One region of the Bradyrhizobium sp. 157 genome, then DNA from elsewhere that is predicted to be linked to it. Evidence: predicted binding sites of a transcription regulator. Region 1 holds the regulator's gene; the other holds the start of a gene.
The links. The regulator LexA, encoded in region 1, represses DNA repair genes until DNA is damaged. The targets are predictions, from matches to a motif close to TGTTCNNNNTGTGTTCNG.
Positions count from the first base shown of each region.

Region 2: rmuC (DNA recombination protein RmuC) is a predicted target of LexA. The motif match lies at 3,948-3,965, and genes of this name have one in related genera.

Region 1 is NZ_JADPKF010000088.1:8,078-16,105, reverse strand. Features, by position in the region: gene IVA95_RS24725 (hypothetical protein) at 1-828, opposite strand, end outside; gene IVA95_RS24720 (S41 family peptidase) at 1,079-2,413, opposite strand; gene IVA95_RS24715 (hypothetical protein) at 2,556-2,849, opposite strand; gene IVA95_RS24710 (hypothetical protein) at 2,882-3,184, opposite strand; gene IVA95_RS24705 (HAD family phosphatase) at 3,313-3,939, shown strand; gene glp (gephyrin-like molybdotransferase Glp) at 4,080-5,291, shown strand; gene lexA (transcriptional repressor LexA) at 5,495-6,196, shown strand; gene IVA95_RS24690 (hypothetical protein) at 6,426-6,848, shown strand; gene IVA95_RS24685 (hypothetical protein) at 6,935-7,162, shown strand; gene IVA95_RS24680 (ComEC/Rec2 family competence protein) at 7,170-8,028, opposite strand, start outside.
Region 2 is NZ_JADPKF010000050.1:102,999-111,026, reverse strand. Features, by position in the region: gene recR (recombination mediator RecR) at 1-147, shown strand, start outside; gene IVA95_RS11585 (hypothetical protein) at 174-593, shown strand; gene IVA95_RS11580 (MFS transporter) at 754-2,187, opposite strand; gene IVA95_RS11575 (GIY-YIG nuclease family protein) at 2,265-2,570, opposite strand; gene rmuC (DNA recombination protein RmuC) at 2,708-3,916, opposite strand; gene def (peptide deformylase) at 4,099-4,626, shown strand; gene fmt (methionyl-tRNA formyltransferase) at 4,766-5,701, shown strand; gene truA (tRNA pseudouridine(38-40) synthase TruA) at 5,824-6,561, shown strand; gene dapE (succinyl-diaminopimelate desuccinylase) at 6,698-7,852, opposite strand; gene IVA95_RS11545 (DUF805 domain-containing protein) at 7,976-8,028, opposite strand, start outside.

The DNA of each region.
Region 1 (8,028 bases):
GACAAGCGCGACCAGATCGGGGTCATCTGGCGCTGCGGGTGCCGCTTTGTCGGCATCGCGGGCCTCAGCCAAATCAGGGGCCGGATTGTCCGATTTGTTGGCCGCTTGCCGTCCCGTCCCGATTGCCGTGACGAGATCGGCCACTCCCGTCGCTTCCACAAGCCGCTGCTGTATTGTTCGAGAGGCCGGAGCGGAAGCATCGGCGGCCGCAACAGGCAACGCAGCCTTCTCGGACGCCGCGGGCGTCGCGGCGATCTCGAGCGTGGCTGGGGGCGGCAGATTGACTTCGGGTTTAGCTTCGGACTTCACCTCGGACTTGGGTGCCTCCGCTGGCTGCGGCACGGCGACGGCAACTGCCTGAACAGGCTCCGGCCTGTTCGACAAGTTGCGCTCGGGCGCCTTGCCGCCGGCGATCGTCTTTTCGCGAGCCACTGGCGTCGCGGCCGCCGGAATGTTCTTCCTCGTTGCTGCAAGGCTGAGAGGCGCGGCCTTTTTGCCGTTCGACGGCTTGGTCTTCGACGCGGCCACGCTACCGCGCGGCGCAGCGCGGGGAACGGGTGCGCCGGCCTGCCTTGCCACGCGTGCGGGGCTAGCGTGTGCTGGTGCTGCTGTCTCCGCCTCAGCCGGCACCACGACATCACGCCCGCGTTGCCCGCCGTGCCGGGCAGACAATGCCTGATCAGACCAGGCCATGTAGGACTGGCACGCGCGGTTGCACGGCAGCCCGTCGATATAAACGATGCCGGGTGAATCCAGCGGATTGGCCTGCAGGGCTCCACTCGAACAGAGGGACAGGATCAGGGCCGACAAGGTCCACTTCTTCAACATGATTTACTCCATTCGAACGCGCCTGGTGTACCGCGCGAGCTACGAACGGATAGAGATCAAGTTTCAAAAAAGCGGACTTCTTTCCGAATTGCTATTGCGAGCCAGCGGGTCGGCGCGAAGCGCCGCCCGATGACAGGCTCCGCGAAGCAATCCATCTTTCCGCACTTGGACATATGGATTGCTTCCGCCTGCGCTCTTCGAGCTACGGGGGACGCGGCCGCCCCTCGCAATGACGCGGCGGGTTCGGAGTCTAATTCGGCACCGCCCGCTTCGCGGCCGTGACCGCATTCGCATTCACGGTGCCGCCGCGCAGCAGGTTGAACGCGGCGTTGAGCGCCTTATCGTCCTTCTCGTTCGGCGGGACGTAGGCTTGCGAGCCGGTCTGCTCGGCGCCATCGGCGGCGAGATGGCCGCGCATCGAGGCTTCGCCTTTCAGCTCGGCGCGGCCCTTGAGTTCATCGGGCACATCCTGCAGCACCTCGACGTCGGGCGCGATGCCCTGGGCCTGGATCGAGCGGCCCGACGGCGTAAAGTAGCGCGCCGTGGTCAGCGCCAGAGCGCCGTTGCCCTGTCCAAGCGGGATGATGGTCTGCACCGAACCTTTGCCGAAGGTGCGCGTGCCGATCAGCGTGGCGCGCTTGTGGTCGCGCAGCGCGCCGGCCACGATTTCGGACGCCGACGCGGAGCCGCCGTTGATCAGCACGACGAGCGGCTTGCCCTTGGTGATGTCGCCCCCGCGCGCGCTGAAGCGCTGGGTCTCCTCCGAGGTACGACCGCGCGTCGAGACCACCTCGCCCCGGTTCATGAAGGCGCTCGATACCGACACCGCCTGGTCGAGCAATCCGCCAGGATTGTTGCGGAGGTCGACGACATAGCCCGTGAGTTTTTCCGGCGGAATTTCCTTCGAGATGCTGGCGATCGCCTTCTTCAAGCCGTCGGTGGTCTGCTCGTTGAAACGGGTGATCCTGATGTAACCGATGTCGCCGCCGTCTGTCTTGAAGCGGACCGGCCGCACCCGGATAATCTCGCGCACGATCGCAACGTCAATCGGCGCGGCGGCCCCCTTGCGCACGACCTTGAGGCGGATTTTGCTGTTGGCGGGGCCCTTCATCCGGCTCACGGCCTGTTCGAGGGTCATGCCCTGGATAACTTCGTCGTCGATCTGGGTGATCACGTCGCCCGACAGCATGCCGGCTTTCGCGGCGGGCGTATCGTCGATCGGCGTCACCACCTTGACGAGGCCGTCTTCCATCGTCACCTCGATGCCGAGCCCGCCGAACTCGCCATGGGTGGTCTCCTGCATGTCGCTCCAGCCCTTCTCATTCATGTAACGCGAATGAGGATCGAGCGCCGAGATCATGCCGTTGATGGCGCCTTCCATCAGTTTGGAATCGTCGGGCTTCTCGACATAGCTGGTCTTGATCCGCTCAAACACGCTGCCAAACAAATTGAGCTGGTTGTAGGTGTCGGAACGGGCCGCAGCCTTTGCCGCCGCCACCAGATGCACCCCTTGAGGTCCGATCACGAGGGCGGTCAGACACGCGCCCGTCACCGTGCCGAGAAGAAAGGCAAAATTCCTGCGCATCGTGGGGCGTCCCTCTTTCGCTTATGGACGCCCGCGATCCCAGTGAATCGGCGCCCTGTCCCGGCCCCGCCAACTCACAATGGCTTTTTGGTCGGATCAAGGCACGCCAACCCGGCGCAATACGGCCGTTTTTCAATAGGCTTTATGAGCCCTCCTGCAACCCGTTTTGCCACGTGGACGGCCGGGTTCCAAAACCGCGCTTGGCGCGGGTGCCCAGCCAATAGCCGAATTGCGGGGGAACGTTGTGGAACGGGCCGTCCGCACCCAGTTTCAGCGCGGCGTCCATCGGCCAATTGGGATTGTTGAGGATTTCCCGCCCCACCGCGATCAAATCGGCCTGCCCATCGCGCAGGATATGTTCTTCAACGTGACGCCGCGGATCGTCATCGGGGAAAACAGCAGCGTTTCCGTCATGGTTTGCTCGCCTCGCGAACATCATTGTCCCGGCATGGCGCCGGGAAGTGTCTTCTACTTTGCTGCGCCTTCGGCGGATTTGGGCTTTGACTTTGCTGCCGGCGCCTTGGCCGCTGCTTTCGGCGGTGCGCTATCGCCGCGCATCGTCCCCCAGGGGTCGGAACTCTTCTGCTGCTCCGGGATGTTGCCGAGCGATCTCCGGTAGGCCCGCTCGGCCTCCCTCTCCGCCTCGATTTGCGAGGGCGTCTTGGGCTTGTCCTCCTCGCCATATTTGGCGGGACCTTGTTGGGCGGCAGCGGATCCAGCCAACAATGCGATCACGGCGACAGCGCCCAGAATTCTGCCAACAACTTGCATGCGACTACTCCCTGAAATTGGCCCCAAGCCTTAGCACAGCCCGCGTACGGGCTTAAGCGCCGGATTGGACTGCGACGCAAATCCCCGTGGCCGTTGCCGAGGCCGGTCCAGTTTTGTAAACGACTGCCATGAATTCGCCGCCAGCGCCCCACTCCGTCGACGCCTTGCTGTTCGATCTCGGCCGCGTCGTGCTCGACATCAGTTTTGATCAGGTAATGACCTGCTGGGCTGGGCATGCTGGTTGCGCGCCTGCCGATCTCGCCGGACGCTTTGTCGTCGACGATAGTTTCAAGCACCACGAGACCGGCCGGATCGACGATGCGGCGTTCTTTGCGAGCCTGCGCCGGTCGCTCGGCATCGGCATCACCGACGCGCAGTTCCTGGAAGGCTGGAACGCGATCTTCACCGGCGAGATGCCCGGAATTGCACAGCTTCTGGCGGGTGCTGCAAAGCGCCTGCCGCTCTATGCTTTTTCCAACACCAATCCGGCCCATGTCACGCATTTTTCGCAGGCCTATGCGGAGGTGCTCAGCCATTTCCGGGAGATTTTTTTGTCCTCCAGCATCGGTATGCGCAAACCCGACGCCGAAGCCTATGATCATGTGATAAAAGCGATCGGCGTGCCGGCGTCGCGGATCCTGTTCTTCGACGATTCAGCCGCCAATATCGAAGGTGCGCGGGCGCGCGGCCTTTCTGCCATCCACGTGACATCGACGGATGACGTGGCCAGGGCACTGACCGCACTTGGAATTTAAGCACTTGGAATTTAAGCACTTGGAATTTAGATGATTACCCCGTCATTGCGAGCGAAGCGAAGCAATCCATGGCCAGGAAGGAAGTGTGGATTGCTTCGTCGCGCTGCTCCTCGCAATGAAGTCGAAGCAGGAGTGCCAGCGTGGCCTTGATGCCGGTTGCCGATGCGCTTGCCGCGATCCTTGCCGGCGCAGCGGCGCTGCCCGAAGAAATGGTGGCGCTCGATGAAGCGTATCACCGCATTCTCGCACGCGACGTCGCCGCGCGGCGGACGCAGCCGCCGCAGGCGATGTCGGCGATGGACGGCTATGCGGTGCGCGCGGCCGACGCCGCCGATGTCGGCGCACGGCTGAAGGTGATCGGCGAGGTCGCCGCCGGCCGCCCGTTCGAGCGGAAGGTAGGCCCAGGCGAAGCGGTGCGGATCTTTACCGGCGGCGTGATCCCCGATGGCGCAGACGCCGTCGTCATCCAGGAAGACGCTGCCATCGAGGGCGATCATATCACCATCACGGAAGCTGCCGTTCCGGGACGGCATATCCGCCCAGCGGGCGTTGATTTCCGCGAAGGCGACGTCCTCCTCAAACGCGGGCGCCGCCTCACCGACCGCGATCTCTCGCTTGCCGCCGGCATGAACTACCCGGAGCTTGCGGTGCACCGCCGCCCGAAAGTGGCGATGCTGGCGACCGGCGACGAACTGGTGATGCCAGGCGCAACCCCCAGCCCCGGCCAGATCGTCTATTCCAACGGCTACGGCTTGCGAGCGCTGGCGCGAGCCGAGGGCGCAGAAATCATCGACCTCGGGATCGCCGCCGACACCGTCGCCGCCACCACGGAGGGCATCCGCCGTGCCCGCAACGCCGACGCGGACGTCCTGATCACCGTGGGCGGCGCCTCGGTCGGCGACCACGACCTCGTCAAGCGGTCGCTGGAGGCCGAGGGCGTCGCCATGGCGTTCTGGCGGATCGCGATGCGGCCAGGCAAGCCGATGATGCACGGCAGGTTGGGCGCGATGCGGGTGATCGGCCTGCCCGGCAATCCCGTCTCCTCCTATGTCTGCGGCTTCCTGTTTCTGGTGCCGCTGATTCGCGCCTTATCGGGCCGCGACCACGTCAATCATCCGCGCGAAAACGCCCTGCTCGGCTGCGATCTCGCCGCCAACGACCAGCGCGAAGACTATCTTCGCGCTCGCCTCGAAGCCCGCGACGACGGCACGCTGGTCGCCGTGCCGGTGAACCATCAGGACTCGTCACTATCAGGGAATCTCGCTGCGGCACGGGCACTTGTGATACGTCCGCCGTTCGCGCCGGCTGCCGCAAAGGGATCGCGTTGCGAGTTGCTCCGGCTGCCGGAATGACGAACGGCGTTCCAACAGCACCTTGGACCGGAACCGCAATGCGTTCACCTCAAATTAAATGGTTGCGGAACACATATCGAACATATAGTGTCCGTTCATGATTTGTTTCGACTGCTAGTGTCTTTGGTTGAGAGTTTGGGGACTCCACGATCTGGGCGCTAAAGATTCGGAACGAGACGACGCCAACCGGGGGATTGCTCGCGATGCTTACGCGCAAACAGTATGAACTTCTGCGTTTCATCAATGAACGGCTGAAAGAGGCCGGCGTGCCGCCCTCGTTCGACGAGATGAAGGATGCGCTCGATCTGCGCTCGAAATCCGGAATCCACCGCCTCATCACGGCGTTGGAGGAGCGCGGCTTCATCCGCCGCCTGCCCAACCGCGCCCGCGCCATCGAAGTCATCAAGCTGCCCGAGCTCGCTGCCGCCGCCAACGGCCGCCGCGGCTTCACGCCGAGCGTCATCGAGGGCACGCTCGGCAAGCGCACGGTGAGCGCGCCGGCCGCCGAGGACGACGGCAATCGCCCAGTCGCTGTGCCTGTCATGGGCCGGATTGCCGCCGGTACGCCGATCGAGGCGCTGCAGACGCGCAGCCACACCATCAGCGTGCCGCCGGACATGCTCGGCTCCGGCGAGCATTACGCGCTCGAAGTGCGCGGCGATTCCATGGTGGATGCCGGCATCCTCGACGGCGACATGGCGCTGATCCAGCGCAACGAGACCGCCGACACCGGTGATATCGTGGTGGCGTTGATCGACGAGGAAGAGGCCACCCTGAAGCGCTTCCGCCGCCGCGGCGCCTCGATTGCGCTCGAGCCGGCCAACGCCGCCTATGAAGTCCGCATCCTGCCGCCGAACCGGGTCCGGATTCAGGGCAAGCTGATCGGGCTGTACCGCAAATACTGACCCGTTATGCGCTCCGGCGCCGTGACGAAAGCCAGCCCCGGCCCTCGGCCGGGGTTTTTTGTTGCGCGTGTGGAACTAAGGCACGTTAGCGCGTTTGTGAATGTGGCGCAGTGCGCCAGTCGCAGAATTGCCCAGAAAGAAGAAAAGGCTCTGCGCCATGTCCACTCTGATAGAGGCCTGTGCCTCCTTCTAGACACGGGTCAGCTATCTCAAACGAGGGAGCCATCCGATGTGTGACTATAGCCTGCATGCTGTGGCTACGCGGCCTGCCCAGGTCGGCGAGACGCTGATCACAACGACATTCCGCGGTACATCGACCCGCGGCTTTGCGTCGGAACGCGAGCCTGCAGTGGCGGTCTGCATGCTTCCCGGCACCGAACTGGCGTTCGCTGAGGACGTCAAATACGACAACCGGTGGATCTGGACTCGAACCACCGACTGGCGGGTCGGCAAGTTCAATCAAATCGACCCCCATATATCCGACCGTCATCATGACGCGATCGAATTTCCCGATGGAAGCCATGTGCTGGTGACGCAGCTTTGCGAAGGCCAGCGCGCGACCGTGCTGCAATTGCCGGTGGTCCAGACCGGTGGCGAACGTGCGCCAAAGGTAACGGAAGCACCTACGGCCGAATCGATCGTGACCGGATAAACGCCCACGCGCATATGATCCGCCGGTCCAGGCCGGCGGATCATGGTGGTACATTTTTCAGAACTCGGCACCGCAGGGGGCAGCCGGTGGTTAACAAGGTTACGTGGCAAAAAGCCGGGCGCGTCACTGAGCCCGGGCGGTACATGTTCAGGTACGGCTGGCTCACCATCACGGCCGAAGATCTCGCAATCTGGCAGCAATTCCCCGACGCGTCGTTCACGCTGGTCGCTCTGCCCTCGGCGCCTGATGCCCCGGAGGAATTCCACCTCGGTGCATTCGAAATACCAGCCAAACCCACGGTCGACGAGCACTGACGCTCGTCTACTCCTCCGCCTGAAGATCTGCCTCGGCCGGCGTGGCGTCGACCGCGCGGGGCGGCACAATGCGCGGCGCAAGAACGGTGGTGTCGGCCTCGCTCTCGTCAGCAATGACCGGCGACCAGGGGCGGTCTACGCCCCTCGGCTTGACCGCATCGACGACAAATCCCTCCCGGCTGCGCCGCAACGCCATCGCGCCCTGCCGCCGCAGCCGTTCAGCATCGATAACGGAAGCGCCACAGGCTGCGGGGGCCTGCCGCAGCGTCACGATCAGCGCCGCGCGCTCGCAATCGTCCGCCAGCGCCTCGGGCCTGAAGGCCTGCGCGATCAGGCCGCCACCGGCGGATTGGACGACGCAGCCGAAATCGTCGCATGAAACGCCCGATGTGAGCGACGCGTCAGCCGCCGTCCGCGCATCCGCATCCGCCGCCAGCCACTCCTTTAAAAGGAAGATGTCCCGAGATCCCTTGGCCGCGTGCATCAGGTGCAGCCGGCCATCCTGGCCGCGGACCCCGACATTGCGCCCGTCGGCGGAAATCAGGATGTCCGGCTGCGGTGCCCGCGCCGCCCACAATGCCGCTGCCAGCACCAGCGCCGCACCCGACCAGCGCAGCGGAGTGCGCAACAGGCCGAGCAGGATGATGCCGAGGCTTGCCGCAATCAGCGGGCCGATGCCGAAGGCCGGCACCCGGCCGACCGCACCGGGTAACGCCGCGACCCATTGCGTGACCACGATCATCCAGTCGATGCCGACGCCCATGACCGCCCAGAACGGGCGATCGAAGCCGAACGGCATCGCAACGAGGCCGAACAGGCCCGCCGGCATTACCAGTGCTGACACCACCGGCATCGCCGCGAGGTTG
Region 2 (8,028 bases), on a different contig from region 1:
ACCACAGCCCATTACATCACCGATCTCCTGCAGGACGCCAACGTCAAGATCACCCGGCTTGCCCATGGCGTGCCTGTCGGCGGCGAGCTTGATTATCTCGACGAAGGTACGCTATCGGCTGCCATGCGGCAGCGAACGCTGTTCTAACCATCACCAAACGGAACTGATCGAAAATGACGAAACCACGATTCGGCAAGCGCTATTGTTTTGCGGTCATCATGGCGGCGGCGCTGATCGCGCCGTCCGCGTGGGCGCAGCAGGCCGAGCCCGCGCCGAAGCCCGGCAAGCCGATCAATGCCGGCGACGTCCTGTCGGGTGAACTCAACGCCATGAAGGGCGGCAAGAAGCGCGCCGCGACCTACCAGATCATCAGCGAGCCGCGCCGGCTGCCGCCGCCGAACGGGCTCTGCAATCTCGAAACGGGACCTGAGACGTTCCAGCTCGTCACCAGCAGCGAGGCGCAGGCTGCACAGTTGAAAAATTTCATCGGCAAGGAAATTTCGGTCAAGGTCGACGAAGTCGCCTGCGCGCAGGATGCCGGGCAAATCAGCGAGGCCGTGGTCACGAAGTGGAGCGTGGTGACGAAGCATTGAGGAACTGTTGTCCTTGCCACACATACCGCTGTCGTCGCCCGGCTCGACCGGGCGATCCAGTACGCCGCGCTCTCTCGGCTCTATCGCAACTGTTCTGGAACACTGGATCACCCGCTTTCGCGGGTGACGACGATTTGGGTTTGCGGATGCCGGCGAGCAACTAAACCCGCACCGGCCCCACCGCCTCAAAATGCCCGCGCCGTTGCAGCCACGCCATCAGGATTAGGCTCGGCACCGCGAGCACGACGGAGAGGATGAAGAACAGCGGCCAGCCCGTGGCCTCCGCCACATAACCCGCGCCGGAAGACAGGTAGGTGCGCCCGATCGCCGCCAGTGCGGTGAGCAGCGCATATTGGGTCGCGGTGTGCAGCGGATTCTGGCACATCGCCGAAACATAGGCGACGAAGATCACGGTGCCGATCGCGCCAGTGAAGTTTTCCGCCGAAATGGCGGCGGCCAGCGCCCATTGGTTGGTGCCGATAAAGGCGAGCCACGCAAACACCAGATTGGAGATCGCCTGCAGCACGCCGCCGATCCACAGGCTCGCGACCAGCGAATAGCGCCGCGCCAGATAGCCGCCGGCAAAACCGCCGATCAGGGTCGCGACGAGGCCGACGCCCTTGACGATCGTGGCGTAGTCATTGCGCGTAAAACCGAGGTCGATCACGAATGGCGCGGTCATAGTGCCGGAAAACGCGTCGGTGAATTTGAACAGGACCACGAACGCGAGCGCTGCAAGCGCGTCTTTGCGCTCAAGAAAATCGAAGAACGCGCAGATCGCCGCCCTTACAATCCGGGTTTCCAGCAACCGACGAGGCAGAATCCAGCAGATCAGACGGAGCACCAGCCTGAGCCCTCGCTTTTTGCTCTGCGGTAGATCGTATTCCCAATGGCCTTCCGCGCGCTGTGACGCTTCGGGCTCCGTGGCAGCCAGTGCGGTGACGGTGCCGATCAGCACCAAGGCGGCCATGACAACATAGCCCCACATCCACGCTGCGCTGCGCCCGATGCCGGTGTCTTCGAACGCGCTCACTAAAAAAAGCACGCCGGCGGTCGAGATCAGCATGCCGATCCGGTAGGCCGCGACGTAGGACGCCATGCCGGCGGCCTGCTCGCTTTCCGGCAGGCTTTCAACGCGAAACGCATCGACCACGATGTCCTGAGTCGACGACATCATCGCGACTAACAGTGCGCCGAGCGCCACGAACAGCGGCGAGCGCGCAGGGTCGGTCAGCGCCAGCAGCAGGATTGCGCCGATCAGGAGTAGCTGCGAAAACACCAGCCAGCCGCGCCTTCGGCCAAATGCTCTCGTGAAGAAGGGCACATGCAGCGCATCGACCAGCGGCGCCCAGATGAATTTCAGCGTGTAGGGCGTGCCCACCAGCGCGAACAGCCCGATCGTTCCGAGATCGACGCCGGATTCGCGCATCCACACCAGGAGCGTCGATCCGGACAGCGCCAGCGGCAGCCCTGAGGAAAATCCGAGCAGCAGCACGATCAGCACGCGCGGCTGCAGATACACGGCCCAAGCCTCGCGCCAGGAGGGCGCGGGGGCTTTCTCAGTTGAAACGGAAGTGGATTCTGGTGTGGTCATGGAGGGGTGTTAGCAGATTTCGCAACAAAAAGACTGTCATCGCCCGGCTTGACCGGGCGACCCAGTATTCCAGAGGCCTATCCGCCGCCCCCGGCAATTTCAGGATAAAGATCAATCCAGTCCGGATTTTGTTTCTCGATCAGCGAGATCTTCCAGGCTCGGGGCCATTTCTTGAGCCGCTTTTCGCGCTGGATCGCGTATTCGATTTGGTCGAAGATTCCGAAATAAACGAGCCGGGTCACCTCGTGCTTTTTGGTGAAGCTCTCGGCGACCTTCAACTTATGTTCGCCAATGCGTCGGATCAGGTCATTTGTCACGCCGATGTAAAGCGTTCCACCGATGCGGCTGGCCAGAATGTAGACGTAATAGCTGTGTGTTCCCAACTGCGGCCTCTGGGATACTGGGTCGCCCGGCCCCGGCTACGCCAAGGCTATCCCTGTGCGGCTCGCCGAAGCTTTAGCGGAGGCGGCAAGCCGGGCGATGACAGCTGGATATGTGGTTATAGCTTGGCAACGACCCGCTACTCCCCCGCCTGCAGTTTGCGCGGGGCGGGGAACAGTTCGGGCGCGCTGTTCTTGACGAAGCGTGGCACTTCCACCGGCGCATCGGTCTTGCTGAAATCGAGTTCCTCGATCCGACCGGCGCGCTTTTCGATCTTTTCGGCGGAGATCAGGATCTGCCGCACATCCTCGTTGACGTCGCTAAAATGCTTTTGCAGCTTCAGCACGCGGTCGCGCAGGCGGCCGAGGTCATCACCGAGGTTGAGCACCTCGGTGCGGATCTGGTCGGCGGCGTCGCGCATCCGCGCGTCCTTTAAAATCTGCTGCATCACCTGGATCGCCAGCATCAACAGTGAGGGCGATACCAGCACGACGCGGGCGCGGTAGGCTTTCTGGATCACGTCGTCAAAGCCGTCATGGATTTCGGCATAGACCGATTCCGATGGCACGAACATCAGCGCCGTATCCTGGGTCTCGCCGGCGATCAGGTACTTCTCGGCGATGTCATTGACGTGTTTCATCACGTCGTTGCGCAGGCGCTGCGTGGCGAATTTTCGCTCCTCGTCGGTGCGCGCGTCGTGCAACGCGGTCATCGCCTCCAGCGGAAATTTGGCGTCGATGCAGAGCGGCCGCTGATCCGGCAGGAACACCACGCAATCCGGCCGCTTGCCGGACGAGAGCGTGTACTGGAACTCGTACGAGCCTTGCGGCATGCCGTCCTGCACGATTGCTTCCATCCGCGCCTGGCCGAAGGCGCCGCGCGACTGCTTGTTGGCGAGCACGTCGCGGAGCGTGGTCACCTGAGAGGTCAGGTCGGTGAGGTTCTTGTGCGCGTTGTCGATGATGCCGAGCCGCTCATGCAGCACCCGCAAGCTATCCATGGTGTGGCGCGTGGTCGCTTCCATCGACTGGCCGACGCGATGCGTCACCGAATCCAGGCGCTCGTTGACCGCGCGCGCCATCTCGGCCTGGCGTCCGGCCAGCGCCTGCGCCATGGCGTCAACCCGCCCGGTCGATTCGCTCTGCGCCCGCAGCATCTCGCTCAGCCGCTCTTCCAGCTCGTCGGCGCGGATCGCCTGGGCCATCGCCAGTTCCGCGCCCCGGCGGCCGGAGCGGGCGATGACGATGGCAATCGCCAGCAGCAGCACCAACGCGAGCGCGCCGAAGCCCGCCAGCGCCTCGCCCACGTGAATCGGCAGGTCGCCGACGGTGAAGAGAATTTCGTTCATGTCAGCCTTGTAGCCCGATTCGCTGGCTTGCGCGAACGAAGAGGGAACATTTATGGTAAATGCCGGGTTAATTTTCGTGGTTAACGCCGCCTTGAAAATCATGGTTAAGGGCGCCTTAACGGCCGCTGCGGCGCATTGACCCCGGCAGGTCAGCGGCTTAAATCCCGCGCCAGAGAAAAATCATGGCCATCAGAGAAATCATCATCCTGCCGGACAAGCAGTTGCGGCTCGTCTCCAAGCCTGTCGAAAAGGTGACGACGGAGATCCGTAAACTCGCCGACGACATGTTCGAAACCATGTACGACGCGCCCGGCATCGGTCTGGCCGCGATCCAGGTCGCGGAGCCCCTGCGGCTGATCACCATGGATCTCGCCAAGAAGGATGAGAACGGCGAGACCAAGCCGAAGCCGCGGGTGTTCATCAACCCGGAGATCATTTCCTCGTCGGAGGAAATGTCTGTTTACGAGGAGGGCTGCCTCTCGATCCCCGAATATTACGAGGAGGTCGAACGCCCGGCGCGGGTTCGTGTCCGCTACACCGATCTCGACGGCAAGGTGCATGAAGAGGACGCCGACGGCCTGTTCGCCACTTGCATCCAGCATGAGATCGACCACCTCAACGGCGTGCTGTTTGTCGACTACCTGTCGAAGCTGAAGCGCGACCGCGTGATGAAGAAGTTTACGAAAGCCGCCAAGCGCGCGTCTGGATAGACCCCACTCTTTCCACCGTCATGCCCGGGCTTGACCCGGTCATCCACGTCTTTCTTCCTTGCCGCACCAAAGACGTGGATGGCCGGGACAAGCCCGGTCATGACGAGTAAAATAAATCGTTCCCGGGAATCTCTACCTCATGCCACTCCGCCTGATCTTCATGGGCACGCCCGTTTTCGCAGTGCCGACGCTGCTCGAACTCGTGGCCCACGGCCACGAGGTTATAGCCGTTTACACTCGCGCGCCGAAGCCTGGCGGCCGCCGCGGGCTCCAATTGCAGCCGACCCCGGTCGAGCAGGAGGCGCGGCGGCTCGGCATACCTGTGCTGACACCCACGACGCTGAAAACGCCGGAGTCGCTGGCCGAATTCCGCGCGCACAATGCCGACGCTGCCGTCGTCGTCGCCTACGGCATGATCCTGCCGCAGGCCATTCTCGACGCGCCGCGCTACGGCTGCTTCAACCTGCACGCTTCGCTGCTGCCGCGGTGGCGCGGTGCCGCCCCGATCAACCGCGCCATTATGGCCGGCGATGCCGAGACCGGTGTGATGGTGATGAAGATGGATGTTGGCCTCGACACCGGCGACGTCGCGATGGCCGAGCGGCTCGCGATCACGGACGCCATGACGGCGGCCGACCTGCACGATGCGCTGGCGCCGCTCGGTGCCGACCTGATGGTGCGCGCCATGGGCGGGCTCGAGCGTGGCGGGTTACAGCTCAAGAAACAAAGCGAAGACGGCGTGACCTACGCCGCCAAGATCGACAAGGCCGAGGCGCGGATCGACTGGAAGCGACCGGCGCGGGAGGTGCTGCGGCATGTTCATGGGCTGTCGCCATTTCCGGGTGCCTGGTGCGAGTTGTCCACCGACGGCGAGCCGGCGCGGGTCAAGATTCTGCGCTGTGAGTTGGCGAAGCGAGCCGGTGCTCCCGGTGAGGTGCTCGACGATGGTTTGACGATCGCCTGCGGCGACGGCGCAATCCGCATTCTGGAACTGCAACGCGAAGGCAAGGCACGGATGAAGGCGCCGGATTTTTTGCGCGGCACGCCGCTGAAGGCTGGTGCGCGGTTTTCTTAGCACTGTCATACCCCGCGAAGGCGGGGTATCCAGTACGCTGCGGCCTTTAGAGATTGAGCCGCGATGCCGCGGCGTACTGGATCATCCGCTTTCGCGGATGATGACAGCCCCACTGGATTGAGATGCCCCGCTACAAACTCATCATCGAATATGACGGCACGCCGTTCTCCGGCTGGCAGATCCAGGATAACGCGCCGACCGTGCAGGGCGCGTTGGAAACTGCGGTGAAGGCGATCTGCGGCGAGGACGTGCGCGTCCATGGCTCGGGCCGCACCGATGCCGGGGTTCATGCACTGGCGCAGGTCGCGCATTGCGATATCCAAAAGCCGTTTCCGCCGGGCCGCCTGCGCGACGGGCTGAATGCGCATCTGCGTCCGCACCCGATCGGGGTGCTTTCGGCGGAAATCGTTGCCGATGATTTCGAGGCACGTTTCTCCGCCAAGCGGCGCCACTACCGCTACCGGATCACCAATCACCGCGCCAATCTCGCTCTCGATATCAAGCGGAGCTGGCGGGTGCCGCGGCATCTCGATACGGATGCGATGGACGCCGCAGCCAAGAGGCTGCTCGGCAGGCACGATTTCACCACCTTCCGCGACACCGAGTGCCAGGCGAAATCGCCGGAGAAAACGCTCGACCAACTCGACGTCATCAGGGATGGCGATGCAGTTTCGATCCTCACCTCGGCGCGTTCGTTCCTGCACAGCCAGGTGCGCTCGATGGTGGGCTCGCTGGTCTGGGTCGGCGAAGGCCGCTGGAGCGCCGACGACCTCGCCGCCGCTTTAGCCGCCCGCAACCGCGCCGCCTGCGGCCCGGTAGCGCCGCCGGAGGGGCTGTATCTGGTGCGGGTGGAGTATTAGGTGCCGCGCCGTTCCTACCAACTAGTCGTCATACCCCGCGAAGGCGGGGTATCCAGTACGCTGCGGTCTTAACGACTGAACCGACAGGTCACGGCGTACTGGATCGTCCGCCTTCGCGGACGATGACGGCGGTGAGCTACGCAAAATACCGCTCCAACACCCCGCGATAAATCTTCGTCAGCTTCTCCAGATCGGACACCGGCGTGCGTTCGTCGATCTGGTGCATGGTCTGGCCGACGAGTCCGAACTCGATCACCGGGCAGTAGTTAGAGATGAAGCGCGCGTCCGAGGTGCCCCCGGATGTCGAGAGCTCCGGCTTGCGTCCGGTGACTTCCTCGATCGCGCTCACCGCGAGATCGGTGAACGCGCCGGGTTTTGTGACGAACACGTTGGAGTTGGAATACTCCCACACGATGCGGGCGCGGATGCGGTTGCCGCAGGCTTTTGCCAGCCGTTCCTCGACCAGCCCGCGCAGCGTCTCCTGGGTGTGGTTGTCGTTGAAGCGGATGTTGAACTTTGCGCGCGCCTGTCCGGGGATGACATTGCTTGCGGTGTTGCCGACATCGACCGAGGTGAATTCGAGGTTGGAGGCCTGGAACTGCGCACTGCCGTGATCGAGCGGCTCGTCGGAAAGCGCCACGATCAGCCGCGAAATGTCCGGCACCGGGTTCGATGCGCGGTGCGGATAGGCGACATGGCCTTGCACGCCGTCGACATAGAGCGTGCCGGATTGCGAGCCGCGGCGGCCGATCTTGATGCAATCACCCAGCACCTCGACATTCGATGGCTCGCCGAGGACGCAATGATCGAATTTTTCGCCGCGCTCGGCGCACCATTTCAGCAGTTTGATGGTGCCGTTGACCGAAATGTCCTCTTCGTCGCCGGTGATCAGAAACGAGATCGAGCCTTTGGGCTTGCCGCCGTGGTCGGCGAGATATTGCAGTACGGCTGCGACGCTGCAGGCGATGCCGCCCTTCATGTCGACCGCGCCGCGGCCATAGAGGAAACCGTCCTTGATCTCACCGGAGAATGCGCCGTGCGTCCACGCGGCCTCGTCGCCGGGTGGCACCACGTCGGTATGGCCGGCAAAGGTGATGTGCGGCGCCTCGGTGCCGATCCGGGCGTAGAGATTATCGATATCGGCAGTACCCGGCTCGCCGAAGGTGACGCGATGCACCTCGAAGCCGGCGTCTTTCAAAAGGCGTTCGAGCACGCCGAGCGCACCGGCATCGGCAGGGGTGACAGAAGGGCAGCGGACGAGCTCGCGGGTAATGGAAACAGCGTCATTCATAGCCCGGCTTAACACGCCAAACCGGCGACGGGCTAGTGCCGCCGATTTGAAGTCCCTACAGCGCAAGCTGCAAGTTCGGTTAGGGACTTCAAATCGAAAAACGGCACTAGAATGTTGAATCTGCTAATGCCCGTTGCTTTCCGAAGTTCGCGAAAGATAGTCGCCGCGATGGAACG